One region of the Dickeya ananatis genome, then DNA from elsewhere that is predicted to be linked to it. Evidence: predicted binding sites of a transcription regulator. Region 1 holds the regulator's gene; each other region holds the start of a gene.
The links. Region 1 encodes PhoB, which activates phosphate uptake and scavenging genes when phosphate is short. Its sites were predicted from a motif close to CTGTCATAAAACTGNCNNAT; they were not measured.
Positions count from the first base shown of each region.

Region 2: a site for PhoB is predicted at 2,162-2,181, ahead of rpoH (RNA polymerase sigma factor RpoH). Genes of this name have one in related genera too.
Region 3: a site for PhoB is predicted at 1,531-1,550, ahead of ugpB (sn-glycerol-3-phosphate ABC transporter substrate-binding protein UgpB). Genes of this name have one in related genera too.

Region 1 is NZ_CP040816.1:3,115,614-3,120,287, forward strand. It holds gene FGI04_RS13730 (PstS family phosphate ABC transporter substrate-binding protein) at 1-149, opposite strand, end outside; gene phoR (phosphate regulon sensor histidine kinase PhoR) at 247-1,569, opposite strand; gene phoB (phosphate response regulator transcription factor PhoB) at 1,597-2,286, opposite strand; gene sbcD (exonuclease subunit SbcD) at 2,607-3,839, shown strand; gene FGI04_RS13750 (AAA family ATPase) at 3,836-4,674, shown strand, end outside.
Region 2 is NZ_CP040816.1:4,088,976-4,093,649, reverse strand. It holds gene ftsY (signal recognition particle-docking protein FtsY) at 1-211, shown strand, start outside; gene ftsE (cell division ATP-binding protein FtsE) at 217-885, shown strand; gene ftsX (permease-like cell division protein FtsX) at 875-1,852, shown strand; gene rpoH (RNA polymerase sigma factor RpoH) at 2,189-3,046, shown strand; gene panM (aspartate 1-decarboxylase autocleavage activator PanM) at 3,203-3,622, opposite strand; gene FGI04_RS18240 (branched-chain amino acid ABC transporter substrate-binding protein) at 4,026-4,674, shown strand, end outside.
Region 3 is NZ_CP040816.1:4,053,352-4,058,025, reverse strand. It holds gene ltnD (L-threonate dehydrogenase) at 1-238, opposite strand, end outside; gene ygbI (DNA-binding transcriptional repressor YgbI) at 521-1,282, shown strand; gene ugpB (sn-glycerol-3-phosphate ABC transporter substrate-binding protein UgpB) at 1,678-2,997, shown strand; gene ugpA (sn-glycerol-3-phosphate ABC transporter permease UgpA) at 3,071-3,958, shown strand; gene ugpE (sn-glycerol-3-phosphate ABC transporter permease UgpE) at 3,985-4,674, shown strand, end outside.

The sequences.
Region 1 (4,674 bases):
CTGAAATCCGCCGCCCAGAACGTCATCAGGTTCGCCAGCGTGTCGGAACCCGCACTGGAAAGGTTACCCGCCAGCATCGCCTGCGGCGCAGCAACAAGCTGACCAGACAAGCATAACAGCAAAGCAAACAGGTAATGGATGGGTCTCATGTGCGTTTTCCATCGGAGTGAAAAGTGAAAGAAGTGAAAGACAAGAGCGCACTATTCTCGGCACTGCGGCGGGGACAATCAAGCCCCGCCACATTGCTTAGCGCAGCGGATTCGCGGCATTCTGATTTAATACCGAACGGACAATCAGCCGATTTGGCAATGTAAACATGAAGCGGGATCCCACACCTTCTTCGCTGAGGATCTCCAGACGAGAGTCATGATGACTGAGCGCGTGCTTGACGATAGCCAGCCCCAGTCCACTGCCGCCGGTCTGGCGCGAACGGGCTTTGTCGACACGATAAAAACGCTCCGTCAGACGGGGAAGATGTTCTGCGGCAATGCCCGGACCGTTATCGCTAACCTGGAACTGCGCGCCCTGTGGCGTTTGCTGCCAGCACACCTCAATACGCGTGCCCTGCGGCGTGTGGTTCACCGCGTTATACACCAAATTCGACACCGCGCTACGCAACTGCTCCTCGTTGCCGAACACCTGTAACTGCTCATTGACGCGAAACACAATCTCATGACGCCCCTGACTCAGGGTGTCGGCTTCGCGTTTAAGCACCCGCAACATCAGCGGAATATCCACCTTTTCGTTAAGATCGATAGCCGCAGCGGCTTCAATACGCGACAACGTCAGCAGTTGCCGCACCAGCCCATCCATCCGGCGGGTTTGTTCCTGCATGGTGTGCAGTGCCTTAGCCTGCAAAGCACCATCCAGCGATTCGTCGTTCATCATTTCCAGATAGCCTTGCAACACCGTCAACGGTGTGCGCAGCTCATGGCTGACGTTGGCGAAAAAGTTACGCCGCGCCCCTTCGAGTTGATGCATTTGGGTGACATCACGCGCCACCATCAGCAACTGCCCTTCTGAATACGGCATCACCCGGAATTCAACATGATGCGCATTTTTCAGCGTCAGCGTCAGCGGGCGGCTGAAATCTTGCTGTTGCATATACTGGGTAAATTCTGGGTAGCGCAACAAATTGAGGATATTCTGACCATTATCTTCCGGCCAGCGAAAACTCAGCAGGTGCTGCGCCAGCCGGTTACACCAAATGATGACGCCCTCTTCGGTGGTGATGACCACCGCATCCGGCAGCGATTCCGCCCCACTGCGGAAACGTTTGATCAGCAACGCCAGCTCGCGCCGCCGACGGCGATTACGCAACTGCATTTGGTACAAACCGTAGAACAACGGTTCCCAGCTCCAGCGGCCGGGCGGCGGGGTCATACTGCGGTCAACCCACAACCAGTAGGACAAGCGCAGTTGGTTATAAAAGTTCCAGCACAGTGCCGTCAGCACCGACGCCAGTAAAAACCAGGGCAGATAACCGATGATCAGCCCCAGCAATAAGCCGGGCAAACAAAAAAAAGCCAGCTCCAGCGCCAGCTTTTTCCAGGACAAACGTTCTAGCACGTCAGATTTTCTCCGGGACTCACGCTATCAATAACGTGTTGAGAAACGGTATCCAGTTCCCCGAACGGTCTGAACCATCTTGTCGTGTCCACTGGTCTCCAACGCCTTGCGCAGACGGCGGATATGAACATCCACAGTGCGATCCTCAACATAAACGTTAGTGCCCCACACATGATTGAGCAACTGCTCACGACTATATACCCGTTCAGGGTGGGTCATAAAGAAATGCAGCAGTTTGAACTCCGTTGGCCCCATGTCCAGCGCATGCTCTTCCGTGGTCACCCGGTGAGAGGAAGGATCCAGACTTAAGCCGCGCATTTCGATCACTTCTTCCACCGCCATCGGCGAAATCCGACGCATCACCGCTTTGATGCGCGCCACCAACTCTTTAGGTGAAAACGGTTTGGTGATGTAATCATCGGCACCGACTTCAAGACCGCGAACACGATCTTCTTCTTCACCACGGGCCGTCAGCATCATGACCGGAATATCCCGCGTCAGCGCTTCACGCTTCATGTGCTTGATAAACTGTAAACCGGACCCACCGGGCAGCATCCAGTCCAGCAGCACCAGCTCAGGATAAGGTTCAGCCAGGCGGTTCACCGCGCTGTCGTAATCCTCGGCCTCAACCGGCTGATAGCCGTTCTGCTCAAGCACGAAGCACACCATCTCGCGAATCGGCGCTTCATCTTCCACCACCAAAATACGTCTTGCCATATCAATCCTGCCGTTAATCGTCACGGTTAGCGTGCGGTGTGCATTATGCGTCAGTTTTATGACAGATTTATGAAAAATCCCCCGACAAACCACGCCTCTGACGCGGCCTTGCCACCGCCACCGCCCGGCTCATTTTCTCCGCCGTACCACGCCATGTCGCCAGTTCATACAGATATTATGGGACATGCCCTAAACTGCACGCCTATAATCGCCGATGATAAAGACGCGGCGTTTCGCCATAACTACGGTGCCCGCCTTGTGCCGTTGTCTGAACACCGCCCAAAACAACATCTCGTTTGCACTCACCTGCAGGGAGTCTCATGCGAATTATTCATACGTCTGACTGGCATCTCGGTCAGTACTTTTATACCCGGAGCCGTGCGCCTGAGCATCAGGCTTTTTTGCACTGGCTGGTACAGCAGGTTGAGCAATATCAGGCCGATGCAGTAATAGTAGCAGGTGATGTGTTCGACAATGGCGCACCACCCAGCTACGCCCGAGAAATGTATAACCAGTTTGTGGTGGCGTTGCAGCGTACCGGTTGCCAGTTGGTGGTACTCGGCGGCAATCATGACTCCGTCGCGACCCTGAACGAATCCCGCGCGTTGCTGGCCTGCCTGAATACCCAGGTGTTCGCCGGTTTTGACGGCGATATCCATGAGCAAGTGCGGGTACTGAATAACCGCGACGGCGAACCCGGCGCGATGCTGTGTGCGGTTCCGTTTCTGCGTCCGCGCGATGTGCTCACCAGCCAGGCGGGCCAGTCTGGCACGCAAAAACAACAGGCGTTACAGGACGCTATCGCCAGTCATTATCAGCGCTGCTACCAGCTTGCCTGCGAGCAGCGTGCAGCATTGGGGAAAGAACTACCGATTGTGCTCACCGGGCACCTCACCACCGTGGGCGTCGCCACATCGGATTCCGTGCGCGATATTTACATCGGTACGCTGGATGCCTTCCCGGCACAGGCGTTCCCACCGGCTGACTACATTGCGCTTGGGCATATTCATCGTCCACAGCGTGTGGCGCAATGCGAACACATCCGCTACAGCGGCTCACCTATCCCCTTGAGTTTTGATGAACTCAATCATGAGAAATCGGTCTATCTGGTGCACTTTGAGCAGGGGAAATTGCAAGAAGTCACCGCGCTGACGATACCGAGCGAACAGCCGATGCAACTGGTGAAAGGCAATCTGCCGGAGATAGAACGCCGTCTGGCCGGGTTCCGCGATTATCATGGCGACAAACCGGTATGGCTGGATATTGAAATCGCCACGCAGGACTACCTGAGCGATATCCAGCAACATATTCAGGCACTGACCGAGCCTCTCAATGTGGACGTGATCCTGCTGCGTCGTGCCCGGGAACAGCAGCAACAAATGCTGGTGCAACTGGAAAAAGAGACGCTGGAAGAGTTACAACCGGCTGAAGTATTTGAACGACGTCTGGCGCTGGAAGACGGTCTGGATGAGGCTCGCCAGCAACGTCTGAAGGGATTGTTCAATCGGGTTATGCAGGAGATTGACGCACAGCGACAGGAGACGTCCGTATGAAAATTCTTAGCCTGCGCCTGAAAAACCTTAACTCATTGCAGGGCGAGTGGAAAATCGACTTCACGCGCGAGCCGTTTGTCAGCAATAGCCTTTTCGCCATCACCGGGCCTACCGGTGCCGGGAAAACCACCTTGCTGGACGCCATCTGTCTGGCGCTCTACCACCAGACACCACGCCTGAAAGTCAGCCCCAGCCATAACGAATTAATGACCCGCCACACGGCCGAATGTCTGGCTGAGGTGGAATTCGAGGTAAAAAACGTCGCTTACCGCGCGTTCTGGAGCCAGCGTCGGGCCCACAACAGCCCGGAAGGCAATCTGCAGCCCCCCAAGGTTGAGCTGGCACTGTGCGCCGACGGCAAGATCCTGACCGATAAAGTGAACGACAAGCTGGCGATGATAGCCGACCTTACCGGGCTGGATTTCGATCGTTTCACCAAGTCGATGATGTTATCTCAGGGGCAATTCGCCGCGTTCCTCAACGCCGATGCCAATCAACGGGCGGAATTACTTGAAGAGCTGACCGGCACCGATATTTATGGGCAGATCTCCGAACGCGTTTTTGAGAAACACAAAGAAGCCCAAAGCCAGTTGGAAACCTTACGGGCTAAGGTCGCCACGCTGGAATTATTGAGTGACGAGCAACGCCAGGCGCTGGAACAGCAACTGGAGGCCATCCGCCAACAGGAGCAATCCATATCGATACACCGGGAAGAGGTCCTGGCGCATCAACGTTGGTACGACACGCTGCTACAGCTCCAGCAGGCACAACAGCACGCGCAACAACAACACGCCTCACAGCAGCAATTACAGCAGCAGTCACAACCGCAACTGGA
Region 2 (4,674 bases), 970 kb from region 1:
CAGCCAGGCCAAACTGTTTAATGAGGCGGTTGGGCTCAGTGGCATCACGTTGACTAAACTGGATGGCACCGCCAAGGGCGGCGTGATCTTCGCTATCGCCGATCAATTCGGCATTCCTATCCGCTACATCGGGGTGGGAGAAAGTATCGATGATTTAAGGCCGTTCAAGGCGGATGATTTTATTGAAGCCTTGTTTGCCCGTGAGGATTAAAACGGATGATTCGGTTTGAGCAGGTCAGTAAGGCGTACCTCGGTGGTCGCCAGGCGTTGCAGGGGGTGGATTTTCATATCCGCCCGGCTGAAATGGTATTTCTGACCGGTCACTCTGGTGCGGGGAAAAGTACCCTGCTGAAGCTGATTTGCGGGATTGAGCGCCCCAGCGCGGGCCACATCCTGTTTGGTGGTCACGATATCAGCCGCCTGAAAAAACGTGAGGTGCCGTTTTTGCGTCGGCAAATCGGTATGATCTTTCAGGATCATCATTTGCTGATGGATCGCACGGTGTATGAAAACGTCGCTATGCCGCTGATTATCTCCGGTGCCAGCGCCGAGGATATCCGTCGCCGTGTGTCGGCGGCGCTGGATAAGGTCGGGCTGCTCGACAAGGCGCGCAGCTACCCGATTCAGCTCTCCGGCGGTGAACAACAGCGAGTCGGCATTGCCCGAGCGGTGGTGAATAAGCCTGCCGTACTGCTGGCGGACGAACCGACCGGCAACCTGGATGACGCGCTCTCCGAAGGCATTCTGCGCTTGTTTGAAGAGTTTAACCGCGTGGGCGTCACCGTGTTGATGGCAACGCATGATACCGGGCTTATCGCCCGTCGCCATTATCGGGTACTGACGCTGGCGCAAGGTCGCATGCTGGGAGGTCACGATGGCGAATAATACCCGCATGCAGCGAACCGCCAACAACACCAAATCCAAGTCCCGTTCTTTGCAAGGTGGCTGGCAGGAACAGTGGCGGTACGCCTGGGCTAACACCCTGCGCGATATGCTGCGTCAGCCGTTGGCTACGTTATTAACCATCATGGTGATCGCCATTTCACTGACACTGCCCAGCATCTGTTATCTGGTGTGGAAAAACGTCAGTCAGGCGGCGTCACAGTGGTATCCCACACCGCAATTGACGGTGTATCTGGACAAGTCGCTGGATGACAACGCCGCCGAAGCGGTGATTGGCAAAATCAAGGCGGAAGATGGCGTAGATAAGGTCAACTACCTGTCACGCAATGAAGCGATGGGCGAGTTCCGTAACTGGTCCGGTTTTGGCGGCGCGCTGGATATGCTGGAGGAAAATCCACTGCCGGCGGTGGCCATTGTCTCGCCGAAGCTGGGCTTCCAGTCTAACCAGACACTCACGACCTTGCGTGATCGTATCGCCGCTACTCAAGGGGTGGATGAAGTGCGCATGGATGACAGCTGGTTCTCCCGTCTGGTGGCCTTGACCGGGCTGGTGGGTCAGGTGGCAGCGACGATAGGCATTCTGATGGTGGTGGCGGTCTTTTTGGTGATCGGCAACAGTGTGCGGCTCAGTATTTTCAGTCGTCGTGAAACCATCAATGTGATGAAGCTTATCGGTGCGACGGACGGTTTTATCCTGCGGCCGTTCCTGCATGGCGGTGCGCTGCTGGGGTTTTGCGGCGCGGTATTGTCGTTAATCCTGTCGCAGGCGCTGGTCTGGAAGTTGTCAGGGGCGGCGGCACAGGTGGCGGCGGTATTCGGCACCACCTTCATGGTACGCGGGTTGGGCTGGGATGAAGCGCTACTGCTGATTCTGGTCGCAGCGATGATTGGCTGGCTGGCGGCCTGGCTGGCAACGGTACAACATTTACGCCGTTTTACACCGCAATAACCTGTATCGACGTCCAGCCTGATGGTTTTCTGGTATACTCTTCCCCCGAAGTGCGTGACGCCCGGCGGGGGAAGTGTGTAACTAAGATCGTGAGTTTGTGCCTTCCTTTCTTCGCTGTTCGCCAGCCTGTCTTTCACCGCGCTTCCATCTTGATATGAAAAATAAGATGGTTAAAAATGGTGGAACTTGTGCAGTTCGTCACACTCTAAACCGGTGGTAAGCCCTAAATAGTGTTTAGGCGCAGCAAATCGATTTTTTAGGCACAGAAAGTGCAGCAATTACCGGTATGCTATCCGAAGATGTGCAACGTTATGAATGATTAATGAGAGGGGTGGAATGACCAAAGATATGCAAACTTTCGCCTTAGTTCCCCAGGGCAGTCTGGAAGGGTACATCCGTGCCGCCAATGCCTATCCGATGCTGACGGCAGACGAAGAGCGGGCGCTGGCTGAACGACTGCATTATCACGGGGATCTGGACGCCGCCAAGCAGTTGATTCTTTCGCACCTGCGTTTTGTTATTCATGTTGCCCGTAATTATTCAGGGTATGGCCTGCCACAGGCGGACCTGATTCAGGAAGGCAACATCGGCCTGATGAAGGCGGTACGTCGCTTTAACCCGGATGTAGGTGTTCGTCTGGTGTCGTTTGCCGTGCACTGGATCAAGGCTGAAATTCACGAGTATGTCTTGCGCAACTGGCGTATCGTCAAAGTGGCGACCACCAAAGCGCAGCGTAAGCTGTTTTTCAACCTGCGTAAGACCAAGCAGCGTTTAGGCTGGTTCAATCAGGACGAGGTGGAACTGGTCGCGCGCGAGCTGGGTGTGACCAGCAAAGACGTCCGTGAAATGGAATCGCGTATGGCGGCGCAGGATATGACCTTTGATCCGTCGCCGGAAGATGATGCGCAGCCGGGCCAGCCGATGGCACCGATGCTTTACCTGCAGGATAAGTCTTCCGACTTTGCCGATGGCATCGAAGAGGACAACTGGGAAACCCATGCGGCAGACAAGTTGACCTATGCGCTGGAAGGGCTCGATGAGCGCAGCCAGCATATTATCCGTGCCCGCTGGCTGGACGATGATAACAAGTCCACGTTGCAGGAGCTGGCGGATCATTATGGTGTGTCTGCTGAGCGTGTGCGTCAGCTAGAAAAGAACGCTATGAAGAAACTGCGGGCGGCTATCGAAGCGTAACGCCGTGCTATTCGCAGACGATTCAACGTCAAACGACCGGGACAGCTCAGGCTTCCCGGTCGTTTTGTTTTATACCCGTCTTCCTGCAACCCGGGTTCTTTAGGGTATACACGGCAGGCTTTTCATCACTGGCACGCCACTACTTTCCTTCCTTGTTCACTTCCCTTCCTGATTAACAATATATTCCCAGCCGCCGGATACCGGATAGAAACCGCAGGATTGCATAAACTTATCCATCACGGCTTCACTGACCAGGGCATGGTCGGCGGCGTCCAGCCACCACTCTTTCACGTCAGGGCAGGCTTTTAGTACTTCTTCGAGCAGATACTTGCCGACACCATGACGCCGGGTGGAGGTTCTGACTTGTAGGTCGGTTAACTCTGCGCTGTCGCTGTTTGTATCGATTTCGACAATCACCCCAGCCAGCAGGTGGCCGTTAAAACGAGCGGCAAACAGGCGGTGATCATGGTTCAGGTCGCGCTCCAGTGCGTCGAAATTCTGGTGTGGCCAAATGAAAGCCAGGTCATGCCTGTCCTGTTCGCTGATTTTTGTGAGGCGTTCAACCGAGAGTCTCATACGCGGGTACTCCTGTTGATTCTTAAGAATATTGTAGTGATTCTGTAGGAAAAAGGTTGTGTAACTTTTTCTGTACGGTTAACAGGGAAAAAGGTTTTCCCGCCATTAATTTTTCGAGTAATTAATTATTCTTTGGTGTTAAAACCAGCATAACTGACTATTTATGAAGCCAAACTCGAATTTTAAAGATGGTATTTTATGCTGTTTACGCCGTGTTTTACTGAGAATCACAGTTGATTTGCAGCATAAAACTCCTGTTTAATATTATGAATAATAAAGCCTTATTACAAACTATTGCTTATAGTAGAGTCTAACTCATTATTCCGTATGAAAAAGTGCGGAAAATAACGGTTAACGACAATAATTATAGCAATATCCAAAAATGACAGATGGGGTAAAACGGATGAAATTAAGCAAAGGTAACGCATTACTGGTGGGGTGCCTGGCAGCAGCAATGAGCCATGCGGTAAACGCGGCGGATATCAAAGTCGCGATCGTCGGTGCCATGTCTGGCCCGGTAGCGCAGTACGGTGATATGGAGTTTACCGGTGCGCGTCAGGCTATTGCCGACATTAATGCCAAGGGCGGCGTGAACGGTAACAAACTGGTGGGTGTGGAATTCGATGACGCGTGCGACCCGAAACAGGCCGTTGCTGTCGCCAACAAGGTGATTAACGAAGGTATTCACTATGTGATTGGTCACCTGTGTTCGTCGTCCACTCAGCCTGCATCTGACATTTACGAAGATGAAGGCGTGCTGATGATTACACCGGCCGCGACTGCGCCTGACCTGACCACCCGTGGCTACAAGCTGATCATGCGTACCACCGGTCTGGATTCCGATCAGGGGCCGACCGCCGCGAAATATATTCTGGAGCACGTTAAACCGCAGCGTATCGCTGTGGTGCACGACAAACAGCAGTATGGCGAAGGCCTGGCTCGTGCCGTGCAGGATAGCCTGAAAAAAGCCAATGCGAATGTCGTACTGTTCGAAGGGATCACCGCCGGGGATAAAGACTTCTCCACGCTGGTGGCGCGCTTGAAGAAAGAGA
Region 3 (4,674 bases), 940 kb from region 1:
TGACCTGTGCGGCGTTGACCACCAGTAACACGACCGCATCGAGCTGTGCGGCAAAGTGGTCGATCCTGCTGTCGGCTTGTTCTGCGCCTTCCTGACGCAGCCGCTCTAGCGCGTGCGGGTTGATGTCTACGCCGTAGGTGGTCAATCCGGCGCGGATACAGGAGACGGCGGCACCGAATCCCATGGAGCCGAGGCCGATCACGGCGACAGCATACTGTGCGGGGGTCTGTGGGTTCATAGGGCTTTCTCTGTTAATTTTAGTGATATTTTGTTGTGATGTGTTAAATGTAGGCGCTTGTTATCGACAATGCGGTGATTTGTATCACACAAATTAACATCGATGGGGAAGACGACGTGAATCGGGTGACGGGGCATGAGGCGGCTATATTGGCGAATGTTGTGCTCTATTGCGGGTTGATGTCGGTGAGCGCATAGTTTGCGACGTGAATTTATGATAATTATCGCGCTCGGCACAGGGTGAAATCACAATAGTTATCACAGCAATTAACAGGAGTGGGGAGTGATACCGGTAGAACGCCATCAAAAGATTTTGTCACTGATTACTGAACGTGGTGTGGTCAGCATCAGTGAGCTGACGGAAATGCTGGGCGTATCGCATATGACAGTGCGGCGGGACGTACAAAAGCTGGAACAGGATGGATTGTTGCTCAGTGTGTCTGGCGGGGTACGTTCGCCGGAGCGGTTGGCGATGGAACCCTCTCATCAGGATAAGTCAGTGATGTTCAGCCAGCAGAAAGAGGCGATTGGTCGGCTGGCGGCACAGCAGATCCCGCACAACAGTTGCATTTACCTTGATGCGGGTACCACCACGCTGTCGCTGGCGCGCCAGTTGGCAGAGCGGGATGATTTACTGATTGTGACCAATGATTTCGCTATCGCCGCGTTGCTGATCGAATCCAGCCAGTGCCGCATGATCCACACCGGCGGCACCCTGTGCCGGGAAAACCGCTCCTGTGTTGGCGAGGGGGCGGCGCTGGCTCTGCGTAACTTGATGATTGATATTGCTTTCGTTTCTGCTTCCTCGTGGAGCCTGCGCGGCTTATCTACCCCTAACGAAGACAAGGTATCGGTGAAACGAGCAATTATCGAGGCCAGCAGTAAACGCATCCTGCTCAGTGACGCCTCCAAATATGGCCGTATCGCGACCTGGATTGCGACGCCGATAACGGTATTCGACAGCATCATTACTGATAACGGGCTACCCGTCGCCGCCAGAGACGCACTGGGGAAGATGGGGGTAACGGTGATGGTGGCCGGGTGAGACTGACTAATGGTGTGTTAACTGGCCGGCGTGATTAGGCATCGCCGTTATTCTTCAGGTCGCAGAAGTGCTGGCGGCGGCTCACGTTTTGCGGTGTCGTTTTTTGTGCTCAAGAGAGAGGGGATCATACCGACTATGGCTGACGGCTACGGTTATGATTCTCAACAACGTACTGATTAAAAAATCAAATTCGGTTACTGACCTTTCAATCTTCCCCGTTTCCTTTCCGCCAATGCAATCGTATGCACCTGTCATGGCGTTGTCATATTGAGGTTATTTTTCTGTCATCTGAGCGTGTCATGTTACCTGCCGAATATAAAACGCGCTTTTTCGCTCATGGCGCTAACAACGAATCAGTACTTACAGCAGTACTCACCATGATCTCAGGAGACAGCATGTTTCAGCACGCTATCCGTAAAACTGCCGCCGTCGTCATTATGGCATTAGCCGCCAGCGTACAGGCGCAGGCCGCTACCGAAGTCCAGTTCTGGCATTCAATGGAAGGGGAACTGGGCAAGACCGTTAATTCTCTGGCTGACCGCTTCAACCAGACACACAGCGACGTCAAAATCGTTCCGGTGTACAAAGGCAACTACGAGCAGAGCCTGGCAGCGGGTATCGCCGCGTTTCGTAGCGGTAACGCCCCGGCTATCCTGCAGGTGTATGAAGTTGGTACGGCGACCATGATGGCCAGCAAGGCTATCAAGCCGGTCTACCAGGTCTTCAAAGACGCGGGTGTGCCGTTTGATGAGAGCATTTTCGTGCCGACCGTTTCCGGTTACTACTCTGATGCCAAAACCGGTCACCTGCTGTCCCAGCCGTTTAACAGCTCGACGCCGGTGCTGTATTACAACAAAGACGCCTTCAAAAAAGCCGGTCTGGACCCAGAGCAGCCGCCGAAAACCTGGCAGCAGATGGCTGATTACACCGCCAAGCTGCGCGCGGCAGGTATGAAGTGCGGTTACGCCAGCGGCTGGCAGGGCTGGATTCAGATTGAAAACTTCAGCGCCTGGCACGGCCTGCCGATCGCCACCAAAAACAATGGCTTCGACGGCCTTGATGCGGTGCTGGAGTTCAATAAGCCGATTCAGGTCAAGCATATTCAAATGCTGGAAGACATGAACAAGAAAGGCGACTTCACCTACTACGGCCGTAAAGACGAGCCGACCGAGAAGTTCTATAACGGTGATTGCGCGATGACCACCGCGTCATCCGGCTCGCTGGCGAATATTCGTCAGTACGCCAAATTTAACTACGGTGTGGCGATGATGCCGTATGACGCCGATGTGAAAGGCGCGCCGCAGAACGCCATTATCGGTGGTGCCAGCCTGTGGGTGATGAGCGGCAAAGACGCGGCGACCTATAAAGGCGTGGCGGAATTCATGCAGTTCCTGTCTACACCGGAAATCGCCGCCGAGTGGCACCAGAAGACCGGCTATCTGCCGATCACCACCGCCGCTTACGAGCTGACCAAAAAGCAGGGTTTCTATGACAAGAACCCCGGTGCTGATATCGCCACCCGTCAGATGCTGAACAAAGACCCGCTGCCGTTTACCAAAGGGCTGCGTCTGGGCAACATGCCGCAGATTCGCACCATCGTCGACGAAGAGCTGGAAAGCGTCTGGACTGGCAAGAAAACCCCGCAGCAGGCGCTGGATGCCGCTGTGGAACGCGGCAACGTACTGCTGCGTCGCTTCGAACAGGCGAACAAGTAACCGCATTCCGGGCCGAAGGGATTCGGCCACCCCTGTCTTTTCCTGAGCATCCCGTTTTTTGAGAGCCTTGTACATGAGTGCTTCCCGTCCTGTTTTTGGCCGCAGCTTGTTGCCTTACCTGCTGGTGCTGCCGCAACTGGCCATCACGGTGGTTTTTTTCCTCTGGCCAGCCGGGCAGGCGCTCTGGTATTCGGTGCAGAGCGTTGACCCGTTCGGCCTGTCTAGCCAGTTTGTCGGGCTGGAGAACTTCATTAATCTGTTCCACGACAGCTATTACCTTGGCTCGTTTTACACCACGCTGCTGTTCAGCTTTCTGGTGGCGGCTTCAGGGCTGGTGTTGTCGTTGTTTCTGGCCGCATTGGTGGATTACACCCTGCGTTTTAGCCGCCTATACCAGACGTTGCTGATTCTGCCTTATGCGGTTGCGCCCGCGGTGGCGGCCGTATTGTGGATGTTTTTGTTCAACCCCGGTCTGGGGCTGATTACCTGGTTATTGCACCAGTTGGGCTATGACTGGAACCACGCGCAGTACAGTGGTCAGGCGATGTTTCTGGTGGTGCTGGCGTCGGTCTGGAAGCAAATCAGCTACAACTTTCTGTTTTTCCTCGCGGCGTTACAGTCCATCCCCCGTTCGCTGATTGAAGCTGCGGCGATTGATGGTGCCGGGCCGGTACGCCGTTTCTTCAATCTGGTGCTGCCGTTGATTTCACCGGTGAGCTTTTTCCTGTTGGTGGTCAACCTGACCTACGCCTTCTTCGATACCTTCCCGGTTATCGATGCCGCGACTGGCGGCGGGCCGGTACAGGCGACCACCACGTTAATCTACAAGATTTACCGTGAAGGGTTTGCCGGTCTTGATCTCTCCAGTTCGGCGGCGCAGTCGGTGGTGCTGATGCTGGTGGTGACCGTGTTGACGGTTATCCAGTTCCGCTTTGTCGAGCGTAAGGTGAATTATCAATGAGCCATTCTGCCATGACCGCAAGCCGGATGATTGAGAACCGTCGCGGGCTGGATGTCTTCAGCCACGCCATGCTGGTCGTCGCCATTGTGGTGGTGCTGTTCCCGCTGTATGTCGCGTTTATCGCTGCCACCATGAGTCAGGAACAAATGTCACAGGTGCCGATGTCGCTGCTCCCCGGCGGTCACCTGTGGGAAAACATGGTGTATATCTGGCAGCACGGTGTGGGTGACAACAACAGCGCGCCATTCGGCCTGATGCTGTTTAACAGCTTTGTGATGGCGCTGACGATCACCGTCGGCAAAATCAGCGTCTCGATGCTGTCGGCCTACGCCATTGTCTATTTCCGTTTTCCGTGCCGTAACCTGTTCTTCTGGATGATTTTTTCCACCCTGATGTTGCCGGTGGAAGTGCGTATTTTCCCGACGGTGGAGGTGATTTCTCACCTGAATATGACCAACAGTTATGTCGGGTTGACTCTGCCGGTGATGGCGTCAGCCACCGCCACGTTTCTGTTTCGTCAGTTCTTTATGACGCTGCCGGACGAACTGCTGGAGGCGGCGCGTATCGACGGTGCCAGCCCCATGCGCTTTTTCTTCGACATGGTGTTGCCGTTGTCTAAAACCAATCTGGCGGCGCTGTTTGTCATCACCTTTATCTATGGCTGGAACCAGTATCTGTGGCCGCTGTTGATCATCAATGACCCTCGTTTGGGTACG